DNA from 2 places in the Streptomyces castrisilvae genome. Region 2 is predicted to be linked to the other one. Evidence: predicted binding sites of a transcription regulator. Region 2 holds the regulator's gene; the other holds the start of a gene.

Region 1 (14,821 bases), 2.1 Mb from region 2:
GAGCGCGCTGGAGATCGTCGTGGACCGGGCGTACCTCGGGCGCGGCCTCTCGTACCGGATGCTGGAGGCGCTGCGGAACGCCGCCGCCCAGCAGGGACATGACGCGCTGTTCGCTCCGGTCCGCCCCACGGCCAAGCATCTGCATCCGCACGTCCCGATGGCCGCGTACATCGGCCGCCGGCGCGACGACGGGCTGCCGGAGGACCCGTGGCTGAGGGCGCACGTCAGGTCCGGCGGCACGATCGAGAAGGTCGCCCCGGCGTCGATGACGGTCACCGGTTCGCTCGCGCAGTGGCGGGAGTGGACGGGCCTGCCCTTCGACCGCGACGGCGACACCGAAGTGCCGGGCGCCCTCGTCCCGGTGCGGTGCGATCTCGCGCACGACCTGGCGGTCTACGCCGAGCCGAACGTCTGGGTACGGCACCGGACGGCCCGACGGCTCCCCTGAGAGGCGCCGCGTGTCATACCCAGGTGCCAGGACCCGCCCGGCACGATGAGCACCCCGGTATCACGCGCTCTCCGGCACCGGGCGGGCATCGTGAGGGCCGTCCGCCGCACACGCCGTCCGTGTGCGATGCCGCCCGAACCGGGGAGTTCCAGGTGACCGCAGTCCCGCGTACGCGTATCCACGACCGCCGGCAGGTGCTCGTCACCGGGCTCGCCGCCTCCGCCCTGCTGGCCACCTCCGCCGTACCGTCGGCGGCGGCCGGCCGCCGGGGCGCGGGCGCCCCGTCCGCGAAGGGCGCGCCCACCGCCCGGCTGCCGCGCCCCACCGGCCCGTACGACGTCGGGTGCACCGCCCTCCGGCTCGTCGACCGCACCCGGCCCGAGCCGTGGGCGCCGGACGCGTCGCCGTACCGGGAGCTCATGGTCAGCGTCCACTACCCCGCCGCCCCCGGCCGGGCCGGGCGCCGGGTGCCCCACATGACCGCCGCGGCGGCCGCCCACTTCGGGGGACCCGAGGGGGCCGCCGCGATGAACCTGGGCATGGCCCCCGGGTCGGCGGACTGGGCGGCCACGGTCGGCCATGCCCACCGGGACGCGCCCGTCGACCCGCGCGCCGGGCGGCTGCCCGTCGTCCTGTACTCCGCCGGGCTCGGCGACCCCCGCACCTGGAACACGGCACTGGTGGACGACCTCGCCAGTCACGGGTACGCGGTCGTCACCGTCGACCACACCTACGAGGCCACCGAGGTGGAGTTCCCCGGCGGCCGTCTCGCCACCATGCGGATCTTCGACGGCGCCCCGCCCACCGACCCGGACGCGGTCAGCGCCCTGCTGCGCAAGGTCGTGGCCGTACGGGTCGCCGACACCCGGTTCGTGCTCGACCGGCTGCCGGGGCTGAACCGGACGCTGTTCGGAGGCGTACTCGATCCGGGCCGGACCGGGATGTTCGGCCACTCCGCGGGCGGCTTCACCGCGGCCCAGACGATGCACGACGACCCGCGCGTCCTGGCCGGCGTCAACATGGACGGGCAGATGGACTACGTCGGCGGGGAGCCGGACGGCAGCCGGCTGAGCACGGTGGCGCGGGACGGTCTTGACCGGCCGCTGCTGCTCATGGGTACGGACGGCGAGGGCTCGGGCGACTACCGGAAGCAGCCGTCCTGGGCGGCCTTCTGGCGCAACACCCGCGGCTGGAAGGCGAACGTCACGCTGACCGGCTCACGCCACGCCTCGTACACGGACGCCCAGTTGCTGCTGCCGCAGCTGGCCCGCCAAGGCGCGGAGCCCGCCGGCGGACTGGCGGAGACCGTCGGGACGGTACGGCCGGACCGGGCGGCGGCCGCGAGCCGGGCGTATGTGACGTCGTTCTTCGACCGCCGGCTGCGCGGCCACGACGACGGGCTGCTGGACGGCCCGTCCGACCGGTTCCCGGAGATGGTCTTCAGCCGGTGACGGACCCGGCGCGTGTGAGGACGGCAGACGGCACCGGCCCCCGGGGATCTCTCCCCGGGGGCCGGTGCCGTGCACAGCTGAACAGGAACTGCCGATCCGTCAGGATCAGAAGTCCATGTCACCGCCCGGCATGCCGCCCGGGGCGCCCGCCGGAGCGGCCTTCTCCGGCTTGTCGGCGATGACGGCCTCGGTGGTGAGGAACAGCGCGGCGATCGACGCGGCGTTCTGGAGGGCGGAGCGCGTGACCTTCGCCGGGTCGAGGATGCCCTCGGCGATCATGTCGACGTACTCGCCGGTCGCGGCGTTCAGACCGTGGCCGACGGCCAGGTTGCGCACCTTCTCCACGACGACGCCACCTTCGAGACCACCGTTGATGGCGATCTGCTTCAGCGGGGCCTCAAGGGCGAGCTTCACGGCGTTGGCGCCGGTCGCCTCGTCACCCGAGAGCTCCAGCTTCTCGAAGACGGCCGAGGCCTGGAGCAGAGCCACGCCACCACCGGCGACGATGCCCTCCTCGACGGCGGCCTTGGCGTTGCGCACCGCGTCCTCGATGCGGTGCTTGCGCTCCTTGAGCTCGACCTCGGTCGCGGCACCGGCCTTGATGACGGCCACGCCGCCGGCCAGCTTCGCCAGGCGCTCCTGGAGCTTCTCGCGGTCGTAGTCCGAGTCGGAGTTCTCGATCTCGGCACGGATCTGGTTGACGCGGCCCTGGACCTGGTCGCTGTCACCGGCACCGTCGACGATCGTCGTCTCGTCCTTGGTGATGACGACCTTGCGGGCGCGGCCGAGCAGGTCGAGCCCGGCGTTCTCCAGCTTGAGGCCGACCTCCTCGGAGATGACCGTGCCACCGGTGAGGATGGCGATGTCGCCGAGCATGGCCTTGCGGCGGTCGCCGAAGCCCGGGGCCTTGACGGCGACGGACTTGAAGGTGCCGCGGATCTTGTTGACGACCAGGGTCGACAGGGCCTCGCCCTCGACGTCCTCGGCGATGATCAGCAGCGGCTTGCCGGACTGCATGACCTTCTCCAGCAGCGGAAGGAGGTCCTTCACGTTGCTGACCTTCGAGTTCACGATCAGGATGTACGGGTCGTCGAGGGACGACTCCATGCGCTCCATGTCGGTGGCGAAGTACGCCGAGATGTAGCCCTTGTCGAAGCGCATACCCTCGGTGAGCTCCAGCTCCAGACCGAAGGTCTGGGACTCCTCGACGGTGATGACGCCTTCCTTGCCGACCTTGTCCATGGCCTCGGCGATGAGCTCGCCGATCTGGGTGTCGGCGGCGGAGATGGAGGCGGTCGAAGCGATCTGCTCCTTGGTCTCCACATCCTTGGCCTGCTCCAGGAGGGCGGCGGAGACGGCCTCGACGGCCTTCTCGATGCCCCGCTTGAGAGCCATCGGGTTCGCACCCGCGGCCACGTTGCGCAGACCCTCGCGGACGAGCGCCTGGGCGAGAACGGTGGCGGTGGTCGTACCGTCGCCGGCGACGTCGTCCGTCTTCTTGGCGACCTCCTTGACCAGCTCCGCACCGATCTTCTCGTACGGGTCCTCCAGCTCGATCTCCTTGGCGATGGAAACACCATCGTTGGTGATCGTGGGGGCGCCCCACTTCTTCTCAAGGACGACGTTGCGGCCCTTGGGGCCGAGGGTGACCTTGACGGCGTCGGCGAGCTGGTTCATGCCGCGCTCAAGACCGCGCCGGGCCTCCTCGTCGAACGCGATGATCTTGGCCATGTGAAGTGGTCCTCCCGGACAGGGGTGGATTGCTCCGGACCGAGTGGCGCCCGCGACGGACGGCCTGCGTGCCTGGCGGTTCCTTGCCCCACCAGGCGTGCGGGCCTCACCGGCCCGGTCCAAATTCTGTCACTCTCACCTGGAGAGTGCTAAGCCAATGATTAGCACTCGACCCCCGAGAGTGCAAGCGTCACCCGTCGGCATGTGGACAGGCCCAGGGACGGACAGGCCGGACGCGCGAAGGGTCCGTACCTCTCGGTACGGACCCTTCGCGCGTGCCTGGTGTCGTGGCCGACTGTGTCGTGGCCGTGCCGGGCTCAGCCGACGGCGAGCTTGACCATGTCCGCCTGCGGCCCCTTCTGGCCCTGCGAGATCTCGAATTCAACTCGCTGACCCTCTTCGAGGGTGCGGTACCCGTCCATCTGGATCGCGCTGTAGTGGACGAAAACATCCGCACCACCGTCGACCGCGATGAAGCCGTACCCCTTCTCCGCGTTGAACCACTTGACGGTGCCCTGAGCCATGCCTAACTCCCCTATTACTGGCCCTTGCACAGGCCCACACTTCGCGGACCCGGGTCAGAACCCACCCTCCGACAGGAGAGAGTGTGTGCGCTGGAGCGCGCCGACCGCGGCTGAATGTATCTGTCCAACTGCCCTCTGCAACAGGTCAATCGGACGACAATTCTGCGCGGCACCGATCGCCCGAATACGGGGAACTCGCGAGATTGCGGGGCAAGTCGGGCCCGGCAAAGGCGACTTATGGCGCAAGGGGACCAGGCACTTTGGCTGCTTCTAGTCGTGGCGCGGCGCATTCTCATATGCGAGTGACACGGGCAGCGAAGGGGACTTCCCACACTCTACCCCGTTCAACCATGCAGAATTGCCCCCTCCGCTTCTCGTGCGGAGGGGGCAATTCCGTTAATGCGTCGAAGTCGGGGCCGATCTTGAAAGGCCCCCGGCGTCAGCAGCCGCCGGCGACCGCGGGAATGATCGAGATACCGGCGCCGTCCGGGGTCACCGCGTCCAGACCGCCCTCGAACCGGACGTCGTCGTCGTTGACGTACACGTTGACGAAGCGGCGCAGCTTGCCCTGGTCGTCCAGCACGCGGGCGGCGATGCCCGGGTGGTCCTTCTCCAGCGAGGCGATGACCTCGGAGAGGGTCGCGCCCTCGGCCGGGACCTCGGCCTGGCCGCCCGTGTAGGTGCGGAGGATGGTGGGGATGCGGACCTTGACGCTCATGTTCGGGTGCCCTTCCTGGAGACTGGAGTGGGTCGGAGGCTGCTCAGCTGGTGGCGAGTCCGGCCGCGCGGAAGGCGTCCAGGCTCGGGCGGATCGTCGCGGTGGCCTGCGAGGTGGCGGCGACCGCGTCCAGCGTCTTGAGGCCGTCCCCGGTGTTCAGGACGACGGTGGTGAGCGACGGGTCGAGCAGACCGGCCTCGATCAGCTTCTTCGTCACGCCGACCGTCACCCCGCCCGCCGTCTCGGCGAAGATGCCCTCGGTGCGGGCCAGCAGCTTGATCGCGTCGACGACCTGCTCGTCGTCGACGTCCTCGACGGCGCCGCCGGTGCGGCGGGCGATGTCCAGGACGTACGGGCCGTCGGCCGGGTTGCCGATCGCCAGGGACTTGGCGATCGTGTTCGGCTTCTGCGGGCGGACCACGTCGTGGCCGGCCTTGAAGGCGGCGGAGACCGGGGAGCAGCCCTCCGCCTGGGCGCCGAAGATCTTGTACGGCTTGTCCTCGACCAGGCCGAGCCGGATCAGCTCGCGCAGCCCCTTGTCGATCTTCGTCAGCTGCGAGCCGGAGGCGATCGGGATGACGATCTGGTCGGGCAGCCGCCAGCCGAGCTGCTCGCAGATCTCGTACGCCAGGGTCTTGGAGCCCTCGCCGTAGTACGGGCGGAGGTTGACGTTGACGAAACCCCAGCCCTCGCCGAGCGGGTCGCCGATGAGCTCCGAGCAGAACCGGTTGACGTCGTCGTAGTTGCCCTCGATGCCGACCAGCTCACCGCCGTACACCGCGGCCATGACGACCTTGCCCTGCTCCAGGTCGTGCGGGATGAACACGCAGGACCGCAGCCCCGCGCGGGCGGCGGCGGCGCCGACCGCTCCGGCGAGGTTGCCGGTGGAGGAGCAGGACAGGGTGGTGAAACCGAAGGCGCGGGCGGCCTCGACGGCGATCGCGACGACGCGGTCCTTGAAGGAGTGCGTCGGGTTGCCGGAGTCGTCCTTGACGTACAGGCCGCCGGTCACACCCAGCTCGCGGGCGAGGTTGTCGGCCTTGACCAGCTTGGTGAAGCCGGGGTTCAGATTGGGCTTGTCCGCGACATCGGAGGGGACCGGGAGCAGCGGCGCGTAGCGCCAGATGTTGTCCGGACCGGCCTCGATGCGCTTCTTCAGCTCGTCGGGGGAGCCGCTCGGCAGGTCGTACGCCACTTCGAGCGGCCCGAAACAGGACGCGCAGGCGAAGATCGGGCCGAGTGCGAACCGCTCGCCGCACTCGCGGCAGGAAAGCGCCGCGGCGGGACCCAGGTCCACAGTGGATTCGGTGTGTGCTGCGACAGTCTCAACAGCCATGATGGCGAGGCCCTTTCTCCTCATCTTCCTCGTGACGCGTTTCGCCACAAGACGGAATTGGCACCTTCCCCACCGAACCTCGCGGTCGGCAGGAGGGTTGCCGGGACTTCAACGGGCCGTTCCCTCTGTCCCTCTGGATGAGCGCTGTGGCACTGGACCATGGATCCAGGCGTTTGTCGGCGTACGGACCCCGGCATGCGACGGTCGTACGCGTTGTTCAAGACTGTAACCGAAGCATCGGACTGTTGAGATAGTCGTCCGAACCGCGAGATGGATCACATACAGGGAGTATCGACCGTGCTCGAAGAGGTCGAACGCTGGCTGGCCAGGCGTTCCTGGTCGGCGGCCGACCGCCCGCAGGCGAGTGCGCAGGCCGTCGTGAAGGGTACGCACGGTCCGGGCGTGAGCGTCGTTCTACCCGCTCTCAACGAAGCCGAGACCGTCGGGGACATCGTCGCCACCATCCGGCGCGAGCTCATGGAGAAGGTCCGGCTGGTCGACGAGCTCGTGGTGATCGACTCCGGCTCCACGGACGCCACCGCCGACGTCGCCCGCCGTGCCGGGGCCCGGGTGGTCCACCGCGACGCGATCCTGCCCCGCCTCCCGGCCGTCCCCGGCAAGGGCGAGGTGCTGTGGCGCTCGCTCCTGGTGACCAGCGGCGACATCCTGTGCTTCATCGACGCGGACCTGAAGGACTTCTCCGCGGACTTCGTCTCCGGCATCGTCGGCCCCCTGCTGACCGAACCCGATGTGCAGTTCGTCAAGGCCATGTACGACCGGCCGCTCGGCGAGGTGGCGGGCCAGGGCGGCCGCGTCACCGAGCTGGTGGCCCGGCCGCTGCTCAATCTGCACTGGCCGCTGCTGGCCGGCTTCGTCCAGCCGCTGGGCGGCGAGTACGCCGTACGCCGCTCGCTCCTGGAGCGGCTGCCGTTCCCGGTCGGTTACGGGGTGGAGCTGGGCCTGCTCGTCGACGCCCTGCACACCGTCGGCCTGGACGCCCTCGCCCAGGTCGATGTCGGCGTCCGCGTCCACCGCCACCAGGACGGCCAGGCGCTCGGCCGGATGGCGGCCGCCATCTACCGCACCGCGCAGGTGCGGCTCTCCCGCGGCCATCTGGTCCGCCCCTCGCTCACCCAGTTCGAGCGCGGACCGCACGGATTCGTCCCGCACACCCACCCGATCGACACGCAGGAGAGGCCGCCGATGCGGGAGATCGAGGAGTACACGGCCCGCCGCGCGGCCTGATCACACCCCGTCCCCGTCCGACTTCGTACGTTTGGGCGGTTGTGGATCGGGCTAGATTCCGGCCATGGTCTCCGAGCACGCCCCCCAGCCCGCTGCCCAGGTCCTCGTCGCGTCCAACCGCGGCCCCGTGTCGTACGCGGTGCGCGAGGACGGCTCACTCGAAGCGAAACGGGGCGGGGGCGGGCTCGTCTCCGGCCTGAGCGCCGTAGACGACAAGATGTGGGTCTGCGCCGCCCTCGGTGACGGCGACCGCGAGGCGGTGCGCCGCGGGGTCGGCGAGCCGGGCGTCCGGATGCTCGACATCGACGCCGGCACGCACGCCGACGCGTACAACGGCATCGCGAACTCGGTGCTGTGGTTCGTCCACCACATGCTCTACCAGACCCCCGTCGAGCCCGTCTTCGACGCTGAGTTCCGCAGGCAGTGGGCCTCCTTCGAGGCGTACAACCGGTCCTTCGCCGAAGCGCTCGCCGAGGAGGCGGGCCGGGGAGCGGCCGTCCTGGTGCAGGACTACCACCTGTCCCTGGTCCCCGGCATGCTCCGCGAACTACGCCCCGACCTGCGCATCGGCCACTTCTCGCACACCCCGTGGGCGCCCGTCGACTACTTCCGGCTGCTCCCCGACGACATCGCCGAACAACTGCTGCGCGGCATCCTGGGCGCCGACCGCGCCGCCTTCCTGACCCGCCGCTGGGCGGACGCCTTCATCGGCTGCTGCACGGAGATCCTGGGCGGCACCGGCCGGACCAGGATCGGGGTGCACGGGCTCGGCGCCGACGCCGCCTTCCTGACCCGCCGCGCGCACGAGGCGGACGTGGACGAGCGGATGGCCGCCCTGCGCGAGCAGGTGGGCCCCGGCCGCAGGACCGTCGTCCGGGTCGACCGCACGGAGCTGTCCAAGAACATCGTGCGCGGCCTGCACGCCTACCGCGCCCTCCTGGACGAACACCCCGAGTGGCGCGAGCGCGTCGTGCACGTCGCGTTCGCCTACCCCTCGCGCCAGGACCTCGCCGTCTACCGCGCCTACACCGCCGAGGTCCAGCGCGTCGCCGACGGCATCAACAAGACGTACGGGACGGCGGACTGGACGCCGGTCGTCCTCCACGTCAAGGACGACTTCGCCCGCTCCCTCGCCGCGTACCGCCTGGCCGACGTGGCCCTCGTCAACCCGATCCGGGACGGCATGAACCTGGTCGCCAAGGAGGTCCCGGTCGTCTCCGACGAGGGCTGCGCCCTGGTCCTCTCCCGGGAGGCCGGCGCCTACGAGGAGCTGGGCGAGCACGCGATCACGGTGAACCCGTACGACGTCTCCGCCACCGCCGAAGCGCTCCACGAGGCGCTGACGATGCCGGACGACGTCCGCGCCGCCCGCTCGCAGCGCCTGGCCGAAGCGGCCACCGCGCTGCCGCCGCAGCAGTGGTTCCTGGACCAGCTGGAGGCGCTGCGGCGGGGGTAGGTCAGCCGGTACGGTCCGCCAGCCGGCCGGCCAGCGCCCGCAGGTACTCCACGACAGCCCCCGGCCCCGGCAGCAACAGGTCGGCCTGATCGGCGAGTTCACGCACCTCGGTGCTGCCGCTGCAGAGCAGGAGCCCCGGGACCGGGTCGGCCTCGTCGGTGCGCAGCTTCTCCACGGCGGCGTACGCGGCGAGGTCGCCCAGGTCGTCGCCCGCGTAGAGCACGGAACGGGCGCCGGTCTCGCGCACGTATTCGGTGAGGGCCACGCCCTTGTCCATGCCGGGCGGGCGCAGCTCCAGGACCATGCGGCCCGGTTCGACGATCAGCCCGTGGCGGGCGGCCAGTTCGCCGAGGGGGCCGCGCAGCGCGTCGAACGCGCCCTGCGGGTCGGCCGCGCGGCGGGTGTGTACGGCGAGCGCCCGGCCCTTGTCCTCCGTCCAGGTGCCTTCCCAGGAGCCGAACCGGTCCAGTACGCCGGGGAGTTCGGCCCGTGCGGCGGCGACTCCGGGGGGCGGGGCGGGGGTCTGCACGGTTCCGGTCGCGGCGTCCCAGCGCTCGGCGCCGTAGTGGCCGAGGACGACGAGGTGGTCCAGGCCGGCGACCCCGGCGAAGCCGCCGTGGCGCACGGCGACACCGGCCGGGCGGCCCGTGATCACGGCGACCGACGCGACCTGCGGGGCGAGCTCGGCCAGCGCCTCGACGGTACCGGGGTGGGCGCGGGCCTGGTCCGGGTCCGGGACGATATCGGCGAGCGTTCCGTCGAAGTCGAGCGCGATCAGGGCCTCGGCCGGGCGGGCGAGGATGGCGGCGAGGCCGTCCCGGCCGGCGGGGGTGGTCGGGGTGGGAGTGTGCGGATGGCTGCCCATGCGCCGAGCGTAGCGGCGCGGCGCGCCGGATGCGGGCCCAACGCCCTTCGGGGGCGCTGCCCCCGTACCCCCGCTCCTCAATCGCCGGAGGGGCTTGATTTCGGGCGGGTAGGGAACAGGGCCACCGCAGGCGTAACGCACCCGCACCCCGACGCCCCTCTACCGCCGCCCCCGCCGGGCCTCCCGCACGCGGCGTAGGCGGTTGACCGTCACCGGGTCCTCCTCCAGCGCCCGCCGGTCGTCGAGCAGCGCGTTCAGGAGCTGGTAGTAGCGGGTGGGAGAGATCCCCAGCCCTTCCCGGATCGCCCGTTCCTTGGCGCCCGGACCCGCCCACGACTGCCGCTCCACCGCCAGGACCGCGCGGTCGCGGTCGGACAGGGGGGCGGGCTCGTCGGGGCCGGTGGGGCCGTTCGGGGGGAGGGCGGTCATATCAGCCAATATATGGCGCGGACTCTCCCCACGAAACGGAGAGCCACCGCCGCTCCCACGAAACGGGGGCCGCCGCCGCGCGGGCGCTCCGGCTACTCCGCCGCCTCGGCCGCGGTCGCCTCGCGCGCTATCTTCGCGAGCACGGTCTCCGGGTTCGCGCCCGACTCGACCGCCTTGCCGATGTTCTCCTTGATCGACTCGCTGGCCTGTGCCCAGGACGTCTTGCCGAAGGGGTAGAACTCCGCCTCCGGCAGCGTGGTGAGGAACTGGTGCAGCGGCTTGAAGTCGGGGTTGTCCTCCATCGACGCCGACGCGCTGTCCGTGACCGGCAGCATGTCGTACGTGTCGGCGAACTCGATCACGTTCTTGTCGCTGAACATGAAGTCGAAGAACTTGCCGATCTCGGCCCGGTGGCCGTTCTCCTTGAACCCCATGATCCAGTCGGCGACGCCCATCGAGCCCTCGGTGGGGCCCGTCTCGCCGGGCAGCGGGACCATGCCGACGTCGATGCCCTTGCGCTCGGCCTCCTCCATCAGCGTGGGGTGGCCGTTGAGCATGCCGACCTGCCCCTTGGTGAACGCCTCGAAGGCTTTCGCGCGGTTGAGCTTGCCGGGGGCGACGGGGCCGACGAGGCCCTTGTCGACGAGGTTGGACTTCAGCCAGGTGAACGTCTTGACGTTCTCCTCCGAGTCGATGTCGTACGAGCCGACGTCGTCGGTGTAGGAGCCGCCGCCGCTGAGCATCCACATCAGGGTCTCGGCCTGGGACTCCTCCTGGCCGAGCGGCAGCGCGAAGGGGTACGTCACCCCGCGCTGCTTGAGCGCCGCGGCGTCACCGGCGATGTCGCTCCAGGTCTGCGGGGCCGGGAGGCCGGCCTGGCCGAACAGCTTCTTGTTGTAGAAGAGCAGCCGGGTGCTGGCGACGAAGGGCAGCCCGTACTGGATGCGGTCGACGCGGCCGGCGTCGGCGAGCTTGGGCAGGAAGTTCGCCTGGACGGGGATGCTGAGCATCTGGTCGGCGGAGTAGAGCTTCCCGGCCTTGGCGTAGTCCGCGTAGGCGCCGATCTGCGCGATGTCGGGCGCATCGCCCGCCTTCACCATCTCGGCGACCTTGCGGTCCACGTCCGTCCAGGGGTAGACGGTGACCTCGACCTTGATGCCGGGGTGGGACGCCTCGAAGCTGCGGGCGACTCCGTCCCAGTACTTGTCGGACTTGTTCGCGTCGCTCGTGCCGTAGTCGGCGGCGACCAGCTTCAGCGTGACGTCTCCCGAGCCGCCGCTGCCTCCGCAGCCCGCCAGCGTGGCCGTCATCCCCAGTGCGGCGACAGCCGCCGTCAGTCCCAAGTAACGCCGCTGCACAGCCTGTCCGTCCTCGTCGTTTACGCCTCCCGCGGTCCCCGCATCCGCAGGAGGCCCTTCGGGTGGGCTGCGATTTTCTCCGCCATCGACGCAAAGGTCTACACCACGGAGCCATCGCCTCCACAACGCAGCAGCATTGCACGGGACGTGCGGCGGCTGCTAAGTAGGTCTCGACGTAAGGGTCTTATTGGTCCAGACCTTCAACCCCCGGCGTCGCCGGTATCGCCGAGCCGTTCCTCCCGCAGCCCCACCCGCCCAGCCGCAAGGAGCCGTCCCGCATGTCCCGTACCGCATCTGAAATTGCCACCCAGCCCAGCTGCTGGCGGCGTGCCGCGCAGGCGGGCGCGGAGTTCGACGGGCTGCCGCGGCCCGGTGAGCGGGTCGCCGTCACCGGGTGCGGCACCTCCTGGTTCATGGCCATCGCCTACGCGGCGCTGCGGGAGGCCGCCGGGCAGGGCGAGACGGACGCGTACGCCTCGTCGGAGTTCCCCGTCGGGCGGCCGTACGACCGGGTGGTCGCGATCACCCGGTCGGGTACGACGAGCGAGGTGCTGGCACTCCTGGGCGAGCTGCGCGGGAGGACGGCCACCGTCGCGCTGACCGCCGACCCGAAGACGCCCGTGATGGAGGCGGCCGACGCGGTGGCCGTGCTGGACTGGGCCGACGAGGAATCGGTGGTCCAGACCCGGTTCGCCACCACCGCGCTCGCCTTCCTGCGGGCGGGCCTGGAGGCGGCGGGGCCGCTCCCGGCGGGCGTGAAGACGGTCACCGAGGCGGCCGTGGACGCGGAGCTGGCGGTGACCGAGCCGCTGGACGAGGCGGTGGTCGCGGCCGAGCAGTGGACGTTCCTCGGACGCGGCTGGACGTACGGCCTGGCCCAGGAGGCCGGGTTGAAGATGCGCGAGGCGGCGGGCGCCTGGACCGAGTCGTACCCCGCGATGGAGTACCGCCACGGCCCCATCTCGATCACCGGGCCGAACCGGGTGGCCTGGGTCTTCGGCGCCCTGCCCGAGGGCCTGGCGGGCGAGGTGGCCGCGGTCGGCGGGACGCTGGTCGCCCACCGCTCGGCGGACCCGATGGCCGATCTGATCCGGGCGCAGCGGCTCGCGGTGGTGCTGGCCGAGTCGAAGGGGTACGACCCGGACCATCCGCGCAATCTGTCGCGCAGCGTCATCCTGCCGGGGTGAGCCGGGCCCCCGGCCGGACCGGGGGCCGTTCTCGACAATCCGGGCCGATCCCCGTAACCGGTACCGGGGATTTTGTATGGATGCGCAACAAACAGGGATAGTGGACTAGACCTTTTGGGGTCCGTCGGGCGAAACTGTTTCCCGTGAAACACGTCATCGCCCTCGATGTGGGCGGCACCGGAATGAAGGCCGCACTGGTCGGGGCCGACGGCGCCCTGCTCCACGAGGCACGGCGCGCGACCGGCAGAGAGCGCGGACCCGACGCCGTCGTGGAGTCGATCCTCACCTTCGCCGCCGACCTGCGCGCACACGGCGAGAAGCACTTCGGGCAGAGCGCCCTGGCCGCGGGCGTCGCCGTCCCCGGCATCGTCGACGCCGAGAACGGGATCGCCGTCTACGCCACCAACCTCGGCTGGCGCGACGTACCCATGCGCCGGCTGCTCGGCGACCGGCTCGGCGGAGTGCCGGTGGCGCTCGGCCACGACGTGCGCACCGGAGGGCTCGCCGAGGGCCGGATCGGCGCCGGCAGGGGCGCGGACCGCTTCCTGTTCGTCCCGCTCGGCACCGGCATCGCCGGAGCCATCGGCATCGGGGACGCGATCGAGGAGGGCGCCCACGGCTACGCGGGCGAGATCGGCCACATCGTGGTCCGGCCGGACGGCCCGGACTGCGGCTGCGGCCAGCGCGGCTGCCTGGAGACCCTGGCCTCCGCATCCGCCGTCAGCCGCGCCTGGGCGGCGGCTTCCGGCGACCCGGAGGCGGACGCCGCCGACTGCGCCAAAGCCGTCGAGTCGGGCGACCCGAAGGCCGTCGCCGTCTGGCGCGACGCCGTCGACGCGCTCGCCGCCGGCCTCGTCACCGCGCTCACCCTGCTGGACCCGCGCACGATCATCATCGGTGGCGGTCTCGCCGAGGCCGGGGAAACCTTGTTCACACCACTCCGTGCGGCCGTCGAGGAACGCGTCACGTTCCAGAAGCTGCCCCACATCGTCCCGGCGGCCCTCGGGGACACCGCCGGATGCCTGGGCGCAGGGCTGCTCGCCTGGGATCTTCTCTCCACGGAGGTATCCGCCTGATGGCCGGACGCGCAGACAGCACCGTTCTCGCAGGGGCCCGGGTGGTACTGCCCACCGGAACCGTCGAGGACGGGCGGGTGATCGTAGAAGGCACCCGGATCTCCGGCAGCCGGAACGAGGACGCCCGCACCCTGGACCTCTCCGGCCACTGGATCGTCCCCGGCTTCGTGGACATGCACAACCACGGCGGCGGTGGCGGCTCCTTCACCTCCGGCACCGTCGAGGACGTCCTCACCGGCGTCCGCACCCACCGCGAGCACGGCACCACCACCCTGGTCGCCTCCACCGTCACCGGCGAGATGGACTTCCTCGCCGAACGCGCCGGAATCCTCTCCGAACTGGTCGAGCAGGGCGACCTCGCCGGAATCCACTTCGAGGGCCCCTTCATCTCCCCCTGCCGCAAGGGCGCCCACAGCGAGGACCTGCTCCGCGACCCGGACCCGGCCGAGGTCCGCAAGCTGATGGACGCCGCACGCGACACCGCGAAGATGTTCACGCTCGCCACCGAACTGCCCGGCGGCATCGAGTCCGTACGGCTGCTCGCCGAGAACGGCGTCATCGCGGCCATCGGCCACACCGACGCCACGTACGAGCAGACCGTCGAGGCCATCGACGCCGGCGCCACCGTCGCCACGCACCTCTACAACGCGATGCCCGGCCTCGGCCACCGCGTGCCCGGCCCGATCGCCGCCCTCCTGGAGGACGAGCGGATCACCGTCGAGCTGATCAACGACGGCACGCACCTGCACCCGGCCGCACTCCAGCTCGCCTACCACCACGCGGGCGCCCACCGCGTCGCCCTGATCACCGACGCCATGGACGCGGCCGGCTTCGGCGACGGCCGCTACCAGCTGGGCCCGCTCGCCGTGAACGTCGAGAACGGCGTCGCCCGGCTCGTCGAGGGCAACTCCATCGCCGGCTCCACTCTCACCCTGGACACCGCCTTCCACCGGGCCGTGACCATCGACCGCATCCCGGTCGACGACGTGGTGCAGTC
Region 2 (14,821 bases):
CGTACGGTCCGTGCTCGCGCACGAAGCGGTTGACCAGGCCGCGGGCCGGGCGCCCGGAGAAGGCCCGGGTCAGCGTGGTGCGGACGAACAGCGGGTTGGTCAGGGCCTGTTTGTGCAGCAGGTGGGCGCCGGACTCGGGGCAGACCAGGAACGCGGTGCCGAGCTGGGCGGCGTCGGCGCCCGCCGCGAGCACCGCGGCGATCTGCGCGCCGCGCATCAGCCCGCCCGCGGCGATCACCGGTATCTGCACGGTCTCGCGCACCTGGGTCACCAGGGACAGCAGCCCGGTCCCGCCGCCGTCGGTCTCCGGGTCGTCGCGGAACGTGGAGCGGTGGCCGCCCGCCTCGGTGCCCTGGGCGCAGACGGCGTCGGCGCCGGCCCACTGCGCGGCCTGGGCCTCCTCGGGCGAGGTGACGGTGACGACGGTGTACGTACCGGCGGCGGCGAACGCGTCGAGGGTGTCGCGCGAGGGGCAGCCGAAGGTGAAGGAGACGACCGGAACCGGGTCTTCCAGCAGGATGGCGAGCTTGGCCTCGTAGCCGTCGTCCCCGCAGGCGTCGGTGTCACCGAGGGGCGTCTCGTACCAGGTGGCCTCGCCGGCGAGCTGGTGGCGGTAGACCTCCAGGGCACCCGGGTCGGCGAGCTTCTGCTGCGGCATGAAGAGGTTGACGCCGAAGGGCTGTCCGGTCAGCCCGCGCACCTGCTTGATCTCCTGGTACATGCCGTCCGCCGTCTTGTACCCGGCGGCCAGGAAACCGAGCCCGCCGGCATCGGCGACCGACGCCGCCAACTGCGGGCAGGACGGACCGCCCGCCATCGGGGCCTGCACGATCGGATACCGGCAGAGATCGGTCAATGCGGAGGACATGACCGCATCGTGTCATGTCCCTCCTGTCCCGTGATGCCCGCCCCACGACAGCTTTCGTCCGGTGCGGTACGGGCCCGGGGCCGGGCCCGTACCGGACGGACGGGTGCCGTCAGCGGCCGTTGAACGCGTCCTTCAGACGCGAGAACAGGCCCTGCTGGCCGGGCTGGAACTGGCCGGTGGGCCGCTCCTCGCCGCGCAGTTTGGCCAGTTCGCGCAGGAGGCGTTCCTGCTCGGGGTCCATCTTGACCGGGGTGGTGACCTCGACGTGCACGATGAGGTCGCCGCGTCCGCCGCCCCGCAGGTGGGTGATGCCGCGGCCGTGCAGCGGGACGGACTGGCCGGACTGGGTGCCCGGCCGGATGTCGACCTCTTCCAGGCCGTCGAGCGTCTCCAGCGGCACCTTGGTGCCGAGGGCCGCCGCCGTCATGGGGATGGTGACCGTGCAGTGCAGGTCGTCGCCGCGGCGCTGGAACACCGCGTGCGCCAGCTCGTGGATCTCGACGTAGAGGTCCCCGGCGGGGCCGCCGCCGGGGCCGACCTCGCCCTCGCCCGCGAGCTGGATGCGGGTGCCGTTGTCGACACCCGCGGGGATCTTCACGGTCAGCGTGCGCCGCGAACGGATGCGGCCGTCGCCGGCGCACTCCGGGCACGGGGTCGGCACGACCGTGCCGAAGCCCTGGCACTGCGGGCAGGGCCGCGAGGTCATGACCTGGCCGAGGAAGGACCGGGTGACCTGGGAGACCTCACCGCGGCCGCGGCACATGTCGCAGGTCTGCGCGGAGGTGCCGGGGGCCGCGCCCTCGCCGCTGCACGTCGTACAGACGACGGCCGTGTCGACCTGGATGTCCTTGGTCGTGCCGAAGGCCGCCTCGGACAGGTCGATCTCCAGCCGGATCATGGCGTCCTGGCCGCGCCGGGTGCGCGAACGGGGTCCGCGCTGCGACGACGTACCGAAGAACGCGTCCATGATGTCGGAGAAATTACCGAAGCCGCCCTGGCCGAACCCGCCCGCGCCGCCGCCCCCGGACTGGGAGAGCGGGTCGCCGCCGAGGTCGTAGACCTGCTTCTTCTGTGCGTCCGACAGGACCTCGTAAGCGGCGTTGATCTCCTTGAACCGCTCCTGGGTCTTCGGATCGGGGTTGACGTCCGGGTGCAGCTCGCGGGCGAGCCTCCGGAATGCCTTCTTGATCTCGTCCTGAGAGGCGTCGCGGCGCACGCCGAGTACGGCGTAGTAGTCCGTGGCCACTTACGACTCCGCCAGGATCTGTCCGACGTAACGTGCCACTGCGCGTACCGCTCCCATCGTTCCGGGGTAGTCCATGCGGGTCGGTCCGACCACGCCGAGTTTGGCGACTGCCTCGTCGCCCGAACCGTAGCCGACCGCGACGACGGACGTGGAGTTGAGCCCCTCGTGGGCGTTCTCGTGCCCGATACGTACGGTCATGCCCGAGTCCGTGGCCTCGCCGAGCAGCTTCAGCAGCACGACCTGCTCCTCCAGTGCCTCAAGCACCGGCCGGATCATCACCGGGAAGTCGTGTCCGAAGCGGGTGAGGTTGGAGGTGCCGCCGATCATCAGCCGCTCCTCCGTCTCCTCGACGAGGGTTTCGAGCAGGATCGAGAGCACGGTGGACACGGTTCCCCGGTCCTCGCTCTCGAAGGATTCCGGCAGGTCCTGCACCAGCTGCGGGACGTCCGTGAAACGGCGCCCCACCACCCGGCTGTTGAGCCGGGCCCGCAGATCGGCGAGAGACGTCTCGCCGAACGGCGCCGGGCAGTCGACCAGCCGCTGTTCGACCCGGCCGGTGTCCGTGATCAGCACGAGCATCAGCCGCGCCGGAGCCAGGGACAGCAGTTCCACGTGCCGCACCGTCGAGCGGGTCAGCGAGGGGTACTGCACGACGGCGACCTGCCGGGTCAGCTGCGCGAGCAGCCGTACGGTCCGGCCCACGACGTCGTCGAGGTCGACCGCGCCGTCGAGGAAGTTCTGAATGGCGCGGCGCTCCGGCGACGAGAGGGGCTTGACGCCCGCGAGCTTGTCGACGAAGAGCCGGTAGCCCTTGTCCGTCGGGATGCGCCCCGCGCTGGTGTGGGGCTGGGCGATGAAGCCCTCGTCCTCCAGCACCGCCATGTCGTTGCGGACGGTGGCCGGGGAGACCCCCAGCCGGTGCCGCTCGGTGAGCGCCTTGGAGCCGACGGGCTCCTCGGTTCCGACGTAGTCCTGAACGATGGCGCGCAGCACTTCGAGTCTGCGTTCGCTGAGCATCGCGCACACCTCCAGCTGTCTACCTCGGTGGTTCTCGGGCCGTTCCCGGGATTCCTCCTGGCACTCGGTGCGTACGAGTGCCAACGATCCCCGGTCAGTGTACGGCGACGGGGTGGTGCCCTAGCAAGGGCGACCGGCCACACCACTGCGGGAGCGCGCGGGCCGATGCCGATAGCGTCGCCGTATGGACGCCTCTTGGGAAGACTTCGGGTGGGAGCGGCTCGGTCACGGAGTGGGCCGTCGGCGCCTTCCGGTGTGGGACGCGACGGCCCTGCTGGTGGCCGGGGCGGACGGGGTGCTGCTCTGCGACACCGGTGCGTCGCTGCGTGAGGGGGTGGAGCTGCGCACCCAGGCGCAGGCGCTGCTCGGCCGGAGGGTGACGCACATCGCACTCAGCCACCCCCATTTCGATCATGTGCTGGGCACGGCGGCCTTCGCCGGGGTGCGCGTGTACGGCGCGGCGGGCACGCGGGACCTGATGCGGCGGGGGGCGGAGGAGCTGTACGCCGACGCGGTGAGCCAGGGCCTGCCCGAGCCGGACGCGGCCGAGTCCACCGATGTGCTCGTGGCCCCGGGCCACGAGGTGTCCGGGGAGAGCGCGCTCGATCTGGGCGGCGGCCGGAAAGTGCTGCTGGTGAACGTGGGCGCGGCGCACAGCGGCCACGACCTCGCGGTGCTGGTCCCGGGCTCCTGCGGCTCGCCCGCCCTCGTGTTCTGCGGCGACCTGGTCGAGGAGGCCGGTGAACCGCAGGCGGGCCCGGACGCCCGCCCCGCCCGCTGGCCGGGCGCGCTGGACCGGCTGCTGGCACTGGGCGGCGAGGACGCGCTGTACGTGCCGGGGCACGGCGCCGTGGTGGACGCGGCGTTCGTCCGGGCACAGCGCGAGGCACTGGCGGAACGGTTCGGCGTGTCGTAGCCCTTCCCCGCTTATCGTCGTGCGATGCGCAGCTACCAGCCGGATCTGACCCCGCCGTGGAAGAAGTCCGCCCCCGTCCCCGAGGTGCCCGCCGAGCCCGATCTGGTGGTGGAGGACGTCGCCACCGGCTTCTGCGGGGCGGTGATCCGGTGCGAGAAGACCGCCGAGGGGCCGACGGTGACGCTGGAGGACCGCTTCGGCAAGCAGCGGGTCTTCCCGATGGCGCCGCGCGGCTTCCTGCTGGAGGGCCGGGTCGTGACGCTGGTGCGCCCGTCGGCCGGCGGGCCGGTGCGGCCCGCGCGTACGGCCTCCGGCTCGGTGGCGGTGCCCGGGGCGCGGGCGCGGGTGGCTCGGGCCGGGCGGATCTATGTGGAGGGGCGGCACGACGCGGAGCTGGTGGAGCGGGTCTGGGGCGACGACCTGCGGATCGAGGGCGTGGTCGTCGAGTACCTGGAGGGCATCGACGACCTGCCGGCGATCGTGCGGGAGTTCGCGCCCGCGCCGAACGCGCGGCTCGGGGTGCTGGTCGACCATCTCGTGCCCGGTTCCAAGGAGTCCCGGATCGCGGCGCGGGTCTCGGACGGTGACGTCCTGGTGGTCGGCCATCCCTACATCGACGTGTGGGAGGCCGTGAAGCCGTCGTCGGTGGGCATCCCGGGCTGGCCGGTGGTGCCGCGCGGCCAGGACTGGAAGACGGGCGTGTGCCGGGCGCTGGGCTGGCCGGAGAACACCGGCGCGGCCTGGCAGCGCATCCTGTCCTCGGTGCACTCCTACCGGGACCTCCAGCCCGAACTCCTGGGCCGGGTCGAGGAATTGATCGATTTCGTCACCCTTCCGGCCTGATGTCCGGTGGATCCTCCAGGCCGCCGACGCCGGTGTGCCGGCCGCCGTGGACGCCCGGGTCGAGCAGATCGTGCGCCGGACCCGCCGGACCCACCGGGCCAACCTGCCGCGCCGGGTCCCCCTGAAGCTGCTCGAAGGGCGCGGCGAGACCCCGTACGACGCCGCCCTGGACCGGCGGGCCGGACGGCGCGGCCCCGGCACCTGGTGGGGCGCGTTGCTGGGGCTCGCCGTCGTCCGGCTGGTGACGACGTCCGGCCGCAGCCACGCCCGGATCATCTGCGGCCGCGCGGCCGGGAAGCGCGTCCTCACCCCGCCGGACTGCCTGCTGCCGAAGTGAGCGCCCCGCCTCAGTCCACGAGGTCGCGCACCACGGCGTCGGCCAGCAGGCGTCCGCGCAGGGTGAGCACGGCCCGCCCGTCGTCGAACGGCGCCGGCTCCAGGAGCCCGTCGTCCACCGCCCGGCGGGCCGCCGCGAGACCGGCGGGGGCCAGCAGGGACAGCGGGCAGCCGTCCACGAGCCGCAGCTCCAGCAGGATGCGCTCGACGCGGCGGTCCTCGGCGGAGAGGATCTCGCGCCCGGCCCCCGGGGAACGCCCCTCGGCGAGCGCCTGCGCGTACGCCCCGGGGTGCTTCACGTTCCACCAGCGCACGCCCCCGACATGGCTGTGCGCCCCGGGGCCGGCGCCCCACCAGTCGGCGCCGCGCCAGTACAGCTCGTTGTGCAGGCAGCGGCCCTCGGGGGTGCGGGCCCAGTTCGACACCTCGTACCAGGAGTAACCGGCCGCGGCCATCGCCTCGTCCGCGATGAGGTACCGGTCGGCGTGCGCGTCGTCGTCCGTCATCGGGATCTCGCCGCGCTTGATCCGGCGGGCGAGCCCGGTGCCCTCCTCGACGATCAGCGCGTACGCGGAGACGTGGTCGGGTCCGGCGCCGATCGCCGCGTCCAGGGAGGCGCGCCAGTCGTCGTCGGACTCGCCGGGGGTGCCGTAGATCAGGTCCAGGTTGATGTGTTCGAAGCCGGCCGCCCGCGCCTCGGCGACACACGCCTCGGGCCGGCCCGGGGTGTGGGTGCGGTCGAGGATCTTCAGGACGTGCTGCCGGGCACTCTGCATGCCGAAGGAGATCCGGTTGAAGCCGCCCTCGCGCAGCTCGGCCAGGTAGGCGGGGCCGACGGACTCGGGGTTGGCCTCGGTGGTGATCTCGGCGTCGTCCGCGAGCCCGAACTCCTCGCGGACCGCGGCCAGCATCCGGACCAGGTCGGCGGCTGCCAGCAGGGTCGGCGTGCCGCCGCCGACGAAGACCGTGCGCACCGGCCGTGGGTCGTCGCCGAGCACCTCGCGGGCCTGGCGGATCTCGCCGACGAGGTGCGAGGCGTAGGTGTCGCGGGAGGCGAGCGCACCGCCGGAGCCGCGCAGCTCGGTCGCGGTGTAGGTGTTGAAGTCGCAGTAGCCGCAGCGGGTCGCGCAGTACGGCACGTGCAGGTAGAAGCCGAGCGGGCGGCCGGCTGCGCCTTCCAGGGCGTGGCGGGGCAGCGCCCCGTCGTCGGGCACGGGCTCACCATCGGGCAGTACGGAAGGCATACCGTCCATTGTCGCGCGCCGCCCGGCAACCGGACGCCACGCCCGTGCCCCCGCCTACTCGGCCTGGAGGACCAGCAGCGCCAGATCGTCGTCCGGCGGGCGCTCGGCGAAGGCGTGCACGGCGTGTTTGATGCGGTCGGCGATCTCCTCGGCGTTCAGCCCGGCGCAGCCGGACAGGGCGCGGGCGAGCCCGTCGCCGTCGTCGAACATCAGCGGGCCCGAGCGCCGCTCGGTGACCCCGTCGGTGACGCAGAGCAGGCTGTCGCCGGGGGCGAGGTCGAAGCTCTGGGTCTCGTAGACGGCGTCGTCCATGACGCCGAGCAGCAGCTGCGGCTCGGCGGCGGGCCGCACGGTGCCGTCGGGCCGCAGCAGCAGCGGCAGCGGGTGGCCCGCGCTGACCAGGGTGCAGCGGGCGCCGCCGCCGGGCAGCGGAACCAGCTCCCCGTACAGCAGGGACAGGAAGCGGGACTGGCCGCTGTCCGCGGAGTGCTGGCCGCCGGCGGCGGCGACCATGAGCGCGGCCGCCTCGGCGGCCTCCATCGCGTCGTCCAGGAGCAGCCGGTTGAGGCGGACCAGGACCTCGTCGGCCTGGAAGCCCTCGCGGGCCAGCAGCCGCAGCCAGGGGCGGGCGAGCCCGGTGACGACGGCGGCTTCGGGGCCGCTGCCCTGGACGTCGCCGAGCACGAAGCACCAGCGGTCGCCGGGGCACGGGAAGATGTCGTAGAAGTCGCCGCCGACGACCCCGTCGTCGCTCGGTTCGTAGACCAGGGAGCTGGCGACGCCCGGTATCCGGGCGACCTTGCTGGGCAGCAGCCCGCGTTGCAGGATGCGGCTGATGGTGGCCTGCCGGGTGTAGGCGCGGGCCGCGCCGACGGCGAGGCCGACCCTGCGGACGAAGTCCTCTATGAGGGCGGTCAGCTCGTCGGGGACGCGCGCGGTCGACTCGCGGCCCAGGAGTACGGCTCCGAGGGTGCGGCCGCCCGAGGTGATCCGGTAGGCGAGCGCGACGCCCTCGGCCTCGTCCTTCTCCGGCGTCCCGCCGTCCTCGGCGCCGCCGGGCCACGGCATGGAGACGGCGCCGGTGCCGACCCGCTCGGGGAGCCGGAGCGGGTCCCCCTCCAGAAGGGCGCGCAGCGGCGGGATGCGGTCCTCGTCCACGTGCCAGACCTTGGCGAGGCGCGGGACGGCCGAGGGGCCGCCGCTCTCGGGCTCCAGCCAGATCGCGCACCAGTCGGCGAGCCGGGGGACGAGTAACTGTCCGGCGAGCGCCGCGACGATGTCCTCGTCCAGCTGTCCGGCCAGCAGGTCGGATGCCTCGGCGAGGAAGGAGAGCGCGCCGCGCCCGGCCCAGTCCCCGTCGTCGCGCAGGGCGCGCCGCGCGGTGGGGGCGAGGAGTTCGGCGGCGCGCAGTCCGCGTTCGAAACCGGGCTCGGCGCCGGCGTCGGGGAAGGGGTTCCAGTCGTCCACGGGGAGGCGGGCCCAGACGGTCTTGAGGCCGGTGCGGTAGGTGACACCCCAGCGTTCGGCGAGGGTGGCGACGATCTCCAGGCCGCGCCCGTAGTCGGCCGGCTCGCCCGCGCCCTCGTCGCCGCTCCCGTGGTCGCTGCGCAACGCGCGGGCCGGGTGGTGGTCGGAGACCTCCAGGACGAGGGCGGACGCCTCCTCCTCGGTGGCCTCCTCCAGCCGGAAGAGCAGTTCGACGGTGGTGCCGGCGTGGACGACGGCGTTGGTGACCAGCTCGCTGACGATCGTCGCCGCGTCGTCAGACAGCCGGTCGCTGAACCCCACGGCGGCGGGCAGTCCGAGCCCGCTCCACTCGGCGATCGCGGCGGCGACGAACCGCCGGGCCGCGGAGGGCGCGAGGAGGTTCCCGGGCAGGCTGGTCCGGGCGGCCGGCTGTGTGCCGGTGGAAGCGGCGGTGGTTCCGGGACGCTGCACGATGTCCCGCTGCAAGGGAATGGACCCCACAGGGCGGCTCCTGACCTGTTCTCGCTCTGCCTGTTCTCCGTTATGCGCCGCTGACGACACCGACAGAGTGACAGATCGGCCCTCCCGATACGCGCCGAGTTACCGAAGTGGGTGGTGAAGACGGCGCGGCCTGAACGCGCCGGCCCCCCGCGCCGGAGCACGCGGGGGGCTTGCAGGGGGCGTACGAGAGTGGGCGAGCGCCGGGCGAGGCGCCCGTCACGCCTCCCGGGAACCGGCGTACATGTCCTCGATCAGGTCCTTGTACGTGCGCTCGACGACGGGCCGCTTCAGCTTGAGGCTGGGCGTCACCTCGCCGTGCTCGATGTCGAGGTCGCGCGGGAGCAGCCGGAACTTCTTGATCGTCTGCCAGCGCTGGAGCCCCTCGTTGAGGCGCTTGACGTAGCCGTCGATGAGCTCGACGGTCTTCGGCGAGGCCACGACGTCCGCGTACGACTTGCCCTCCATGCCGTTCTCGGCGGCCCAGCCGAGGATGGTGGGCTCGTCCAGGGCGATCAGCGCGGTGCAGAAGTTGCGGTCCGCGCCGTGCACCAGGATGTTCGAGACGAACGGGCAGACCGCCTTGAACTGGCCCTCGACCTCGGCGGGCGCGATGTACTTGCCGCCCGACGTCTTGATCAGGTCCTTCTTGCGGTCGGTGATCCGCAGGTAGCCGTCCACGGACAGTTCGCCGATGTCGCCGGTGTGGAACCAGCCGTCGGCCTCCAGCACCTCGGCGGTCTTCTCCGGCAGCCCCTGGTAGCCCTCCATGATGCCGGGGCCGCGCAGCAGGATCTCGCCGTCGTCGGCGATCCGGACCTCGGTGCCGGGCAGGGGTTTGCCGACCGTGCCGGTGCGGTAGCTCTCGCCCGGGTTGACGAAGGAGGCGGCGCTCGACTCGGTGAGGCCGTAGCCCTCCAGGATGTGGATGCCGGCGCCGGAGAAGAAGAGGCCGATGTCGGGGGCGAGCGCGGCGGACCCGGAGACGCAGGCGCGGAGCCGGCCGCCGAAGGCCTCGCGGATCTTGGCGAAGACGAGGGTGTCGGCGACCTTGTGCTTGGCGCCGAGCGCGAAGGGCACGGACGCCTTGCCGGTGCGCCGGAAGTTGTCCTGGGAGACCTTGGCGTACTCGCGGGCGACGCCGGCCGCCCACTGGAAGATCTTGTACTTGGCCCCGCCGCCCGCGCGCGCCTTGGCGGCGACGCCGTTGTAGACCTTCTCGAAGATGCGCGGGACGGCGGCCATGTACGTCGGCTGGACGACCGGCAGGTTCTCGATGATCTTGTCGACGCGGCCGTCGACGGCGGTGACGTGGCCGACCTCGATCTGCCCGGAGGTGAGGACCTTGCCGAAGACGTGGGCGAGCGGCAGCCAGAGGTACTGGATGTCGTCCTTGGTGATCAGGCCGGTGGCGACGGTGGCCTTGGCCATGTACGACCAGTTGTCGTGCGGCAGCCGGACGCCCTTGGGGCGGCCGGTGGTGCCCGAGGTGTAGATGAGGGTCGCCAGCTGGTCGGAGGTGATGGCGTCGACCCGGCTGCGGACCGCTGCCGGGTCCTTCGCCAGGTGCTCGGTGCCCAGGGCCTCCAGATCGGCCAGGGTGAGCACCCAGCCCTCGGGGTCGCCCTCCGCGGGTCCCGCGCCCTCCGCGTCGATGACGACGACGTGGGCGAGGTCCGGCAGCTCGGCGCGGCGCTCGCGGGCCTTGGCCAGCTGGACCGCGTCCTCGGCGATCAGGACCCGGCTGTCGGAGTCGGAGAGGATGAACGCCGACTCCTCGGCGTTGGTCGAGGGGTAGATCGTGGTGGTCGCGGCGCCCGCGCACATCACGCCGAGGTCGGCGAGGATCCACTCGACCCGGGTGGACGCCGCGAGCGCGACGCGCTCCTCGGGGCGCACGCCCAGCGCGATCAGCCCGGCGGCCACGGCGTACACCCGCTCGGCGGCCTGCGCCCAGCTGAGCGACTTCCACTCGTCGGGCCCCCGGCCGTCGGCCGCGGGGACCGGGTAGCGGTAGGCCTCCCCGTCCGGGGTGGCCGCCACGCGGTCGATGAAGAGGGTCGCCACGGAGGGCGGACGGTTCTCGATCATGGTCTGTGTGTCGCTCACGACATCCTCCGGGCCTGCGGCAGTACTTCACGACCGGCTGCTGGTTGCGGTGCGCTCTCCGCCTGTGGGTGCTTGCTGCTGCTTGCTCTGCGTGCTGAAATCCTGCTTGCTTAACTGGCGAGTAACTACGAAGCCGTGATCAGGGTAGAGCGCCCGCGCGCCCCGCGTAAGAGGCAATCGGACCCCGCTTGATAACGAACGGACCCCCGCTCCGCAGCGTTCCTGCGATGCGGGGGCCCGCGTACCTACCTGCCGGTAGGGCTCCTCGTTCTCTCGCGTGCCCTACTTCTTGCCCTTGCTCTCCCCTGCGGACTCGTCGGTCGACAGCACGGAGATGAACGCGTCCTGCGGCACCTCCACGTTGCCGACCATCTTCATCCGCTTCTTGCCCTCCTTCTGCTTCTCCAGCAGCTTGCGCTTACGGGAGATGTCGCCGCCGTAGCACTTGGCGAGGACGTCCTTGCGGATGGCCCGGACGGTCTCACGGGCGATGACCCGGGAGCCGATGGCCGCCTGGATCGGCACCTCGAAGTTCTGCCGGGGGATGAGCTTCTGCAGCTTGGCGACGAGCCGCACGCCGTACGCGTACGCCTTGTCCTTGTGCGTGACCGCGGAGAACGCGTCGACCTTGTCGCCGTGCAGCAGGATGTCGACCTTGACGAGCTGGGCGGACTGCTCGCCGGTGGGCTCGTAGTCGAGGGAGGCGTAGCCCCGGGTCTTGGACTTCAGCTGGTCGAAGAAGTCGAAGACGATCTCGGCGAGCGGCAGGGTGTAGCGGATCTCGACCCGGTCCTCGGAGAGGTAGTCCATGCCCAGGAGCGTGCCGCGGCGCTGCTGGCAGAGCTCCATGATCGCGCCGATGAACTCGCTGGGCGCCAGGACCGTGGCCCGGACGACCGGCTCGTGCACCTTGTCGATCTTGCCCTCGGGGAATTCACTCGGGTTGGTGACGGTGTGCTCGGTGCCGTCCTCCATCTCGACCCGGTAGACCACGTTGGGGGCGGTGGCGATGAGGTCGAGACCGAACTCGCGCTCCAGCCGCTCGCGGACCACGTCGAGGTGGAGCAGCCCGAGGAAGCCGACGCGGAAACCGAAGCCGAGCGCCGCGGACGTCTCCGGCTCGTACACCAGGGCGGCGTCGTTGAGCTGGAGCTTGTCGAGAGCCTCGCGCAGGTCCGGGTAGTCCGAGCCGTCCAGGGGGTAGAGCCCGGAGAACACCATCGGCTTGGGGTCCTTGTAACCGCCGAGCGGCTCGGTCGCCCCGCCGCTCAGCGAGGTGATCGTGTCACCGACCTTGGACTGCCGGACGTCCTTCACCCCGGTGATGATGTAGCCGACCTCGCCGACGCCGATGCCGTCGGAGGGGGTCATCTCCGGGGAGGAGACACCGATCTCCAGCAGCTCGTGGGTGGCGCCGGTCGACATCATCCGGATGCGCTCACGCTTGTTGAGCGAGCCGTCGACGACACGGACGTAGGTGACCACACCCCGGTACGAGTCGTAGACCGAGTCGAAGATCATCGCGCGGGCGGGCGCGTCGGCCTCGCCCACGGGCGCCGGGACGTCCCGCACCACGCGGTCGAGCAGCGCGTCCACGCCGATGCCGGTCTTCGCGGAGACCTTGAGCACGTCCTCCGGCTGGCAGCCGATGAGGTTGGCCAGCTCCTCGGAGAACTTCTCGGGCTGGGCGGCCGGCAGGTCGATCTTGTTGAGCACCGGGACGATGGTGAGGTCGTTCTCCATCGCCAGGTAGAGGTTGGCCAGGGTCTGGGCCTCGATGCCCTGCGCGGCGTCGACCAGCAGGACCGTGCCCTCACAGGCGGCGAGCGACCGGGAGACCTCGTAGGTGAAGTCGACGTGTCCGGGCGTGTCGATCATGTTGAGGACGTGGGTGCTGCCCTGGCCCTCGCCGGTGGTCGGCGCCCAGGGCAGCCGGACCGCCTGGGACTTGATGGTGATGCCGCGCTCACGCTCGATGTCCATCCGGTCGAGGTACTGAGCGCGCATCTGCCGCTGGTCGACCACCCCGGTCAGCTGGAGCATCCGGTCGGCGAGGGTCGACTTGCCGTGGTCGATGTGCGCGATGATGCAGAAGTTGCGGATCAGCGCCGGGTCGGTACGGCTCGGCTCGGGCACGTGGAGAGGAGTCGCGGGCACGCAGGGTCCTGATTCTTGAGACGCCGGACGCCGTGTCTCGGGTCGATGTCGGGTCGGGGCGGATCTGTACGTAGCTCCCATCGTCCCACGCCTGCGGGGCGGCGACCGGTTTGGGCCGGTCGGACCGCTCCTGCTACCGTGGGCAGCTGTGCCCCGTGGCTTTCGGGCCCCGCGGACACACCTAGAAATCCAACGAACCTGAAAAGGCTCTTTCGTGGCGAACATCAAGTCCCAGATCAAGCGGAACAAGACGAACGAGAAGGCGCGCCTGCGCAACAAGGCCGTCAAGTCGTCGCTCAAGACCGCGATCCGCAAGGCCCGTGAGGCCGTTGTCGCGGGCGACGTCGAGAAGGCCACCGTGGCCGTTCGCGACGCTTCGCGTGCCCTCGACAAGGCCGTCTCGAAGGGTGTCATCCACAAGAACTCCGCCGCCAACAAGAAGTCGGCGCTGGCTGCCAAGGCCGCCACCCTTCAGGGCTGAGCATTCTGATGTAACCGCCGGAACGGACCACGCGGGCCCTCTCTCCCGCTCCTGCCCGGCACCCGCGCCGCACACCGAACCTGCGTTCGCCACGCGGGTGCGACGCACCAATTCTCACCCCGAGGCCCCGCCCGAGCCCTTCCCCAGGACCCGGCCGGGGCCTTCGGCATGCGCCCACACGTCCCCCGCCCGAGCAACGCCCGCCCCGGCCACCGTCAAGCCCGTCCGGCGATCGAGGACACCCCGGACGGCAAGTTCAAGCCCGTCCGGCGATCGAGGACACCGCGGTCAGCCGGCACCCCACCGCACCGCTAGCGCGCGCTCCGCGCGGCGCCCGCCACAGCGACCACCGCCTTCTCCAACGCGTATTCCGGGTCGTCCCCGCCCCCCTTGACCCCCGCGTCCGCGTCCGCGACCGCCCGCAGCGCCACCGCGACCCCGTCCGGCGTCCAGCCCCGCATCTGCTGACGCACCCGGTCGATCTTCCAGGGCGGCATGCCCAGCTCACGCGCGAGATCCGCCGGCCGTCCCCCACGCGCCGACGACAGCTTGCCGATCGCCCGTACGCCCTGCGCGAGCGCGCTGGTGATCAGGACAGGGGCAACGCCCGTCGACAGCGACCAGCGCAGGGCCTCCAGAGCCTCCGCCGCCCGCCCCTCGACCGCCCGGTCGGCGACCGTGAAGCTCGACGCCTCCGCCCGCCCCGTGTAGTAGCGCCCGACGATCGCCTCATCGATCGTGCCCTCGACATCCGCGGCCAGCTGCGACACCGCGCTCGCCAGCTCCCGCAGATCGCTGCCGATGGAGTCGACCAGCGCCTGGCACGCCTCGGGCGTCGCGGAGCGCCCCAGCGCGCGGAACTCGCCGCGCACGAAGGAGAGCCGCTCGGCCGGCTTGGTCGTCTTCGGGCACGCGACCTCGCGGGCCCCCGCCTTGCGGGCCGCGTCGAGCAGCCCCTTGCCCTTGGCGCCGCCCGCGTGCAGCAGGACGAGGGTGATCTCCTCGACCGGGTCGTCGAGGTACTTCTTGACGTCCTTGACGGTGTCCGCGGCGAGATCCTGCGCGTTGCGCACGACCACGACCTTGCGCTCGGCGAACAGTGAGGGGCTCGTCAGCTCGGCCAGCGTGCCCGGCTGGAGCTGGTCGGAGGCGAGGTCCCGAACGTCCGTGTCGGCGTCGGCGGCGCGCGCGGCCGCCACCACCTGGTGCACGGCGCGGTCCAGGAGCAGGTCCTCCTGGCCCACGGCGAGCGTGAGCGGGGCGAGCGGGTCGTCGGTGGAATTCCTTCTGGTGGCCATCGCCGTCCAGCATCCCACGGGCCACTGACAGCCCGGCTGCGGCCGGGTCCGCCGCGCCCCCGCCCGTACCCGAGAATGGGCGGGTGAGCGATGAGAGACACGTGCTGGTGCTGCCCGACCGCGACGCCGCCCAGGAAGTGGCGGACGAGCTCGCCGACCGCTTCGGGGTCACCGAGGAACCGCAGCTCGTGCGCGACGCGCTGGCCGGCGAGGACGACGCCGAGGACGCGCAGTGGCTGGTCGTCGTGGAGGACCCGGACCGCCGGCTGGACTCCACGGCGCTCGACGCGTTCGCCGCGGAGTACGAGGGGTGGCTGGAGGCGCCGTAGCCCGGCCGCCCA

The links. Region 2 encodes HrcA, which represses chaperone genes, less so after heat shock. Its sites were predicted from a motif close to TTNGCACTCNGNNNNNCNGAGTGCNAA; they were not measured.
Region 1: the regulator HrcA is predicted to act here: its motif matches at 3,792-3,818, upstream of groL (chaperonin GroEL).

The regions. Positions count from the first base shown of each region.
Region 1 is NZ_CP120997.1:4,356,724-4,371,544, reverse strand. Features, by position in the region: gene P8A18_RS18830 (GNAT family N-acetyltransferase) at 1-448, shown strand, start outside; gene P8A18_RS18825 (alpha/beta hydrolase family protein) at 601-1,899, shown strand; gene groL (chaperonin GroEL) at 2,005-3,630, opposite strand; gene P8A18_RS18815 (cold-shock protein) at 3,948-4,154, opposite strand; gene P8A18_RS18810 (MoaD/ThiS family protein) at 4,594-4,872, opposite strand; gene thrC (threonine synthase) at 4,916-6,208, opposite strand; SAM riboswitch class I at 6,226-6,352, opposite strand; gene P8A18_RS18800 (glucosyl-3-phosphoglycerate synthase) at 6,506-7,453, shown strand; gene P8A18_RS18795 (alpha,alpha-trehalose-phosphate synthase (UDP-forming)) at 7,518-8,909, shown strand; gene otsB (trehalose-phosphatase) at 8,911-9,774, opposite strand; gene P8A18_RS18785 (DUF3263 domain-containing protein) at 9,934-10,203, opposite strand; gene P8A18_RS18780 (extracellular solute-binding protein) at 10,296-11,513, opposite strand; gene P8A18_RS18775 (SIS domain-containing protein) at 11,840-12,748, shown strand; gene P8A18_RS18770 (ROK family protein) at 12,892-13,824, shown strand; gene nagA (N-acetylglucosamine-6-phosphate deacetylase) at 13,824-14,821, shown strand, end outside.
Region 2 is NZ_CP120997.1:2,290,968-2,305,788, forward strand. Features, by position in the region: gene P8A18_RS09815 (nitronate monooxygenase) at 1-868, opposite strand, end outside; gene dnaJ (molecular chaperone DnaJ) at 978-2,114, opposite strand; gene hrcA (heat-inducible transcriptional repressor HrcA) at 2,115-3,131, opposite strand; gene P8A18_RS09830 (MBL fold metallo-hydrolase) at 3,316-4,047, shown strand; gene P8A18_RS09835 (DUF3097 domain-containing protein) at 4,072-4,890, shown strand; gene P8A18_RS09840 (hypothetical protein) at 4,925-5,227, shown strand; gene hemW (radical SAM family heme chaperone HemW) at 5,238-6,479, opposite strand; gene P8A18_RS09850 (ATP-binding SpoIIE family protein phosphatase) at 6,525-8,423, opposite strand; gene P8A18_RS09855 (AMP-dependent synthetase/ligase) at 8,655-10,544, opposite strand; gene lepA (translation elongation factor 4) at 10,827-12,701, opposite strand; gene rpsT (30S ribosomal protein S20) at 12,916-13,182, shown strand; gene holA (DNA polymerase III subunit delta) at 13,494-14,480, opposite strand; gene P8A18_RS09875 (hypothetical protein) at 14,564-14,809, shown strand.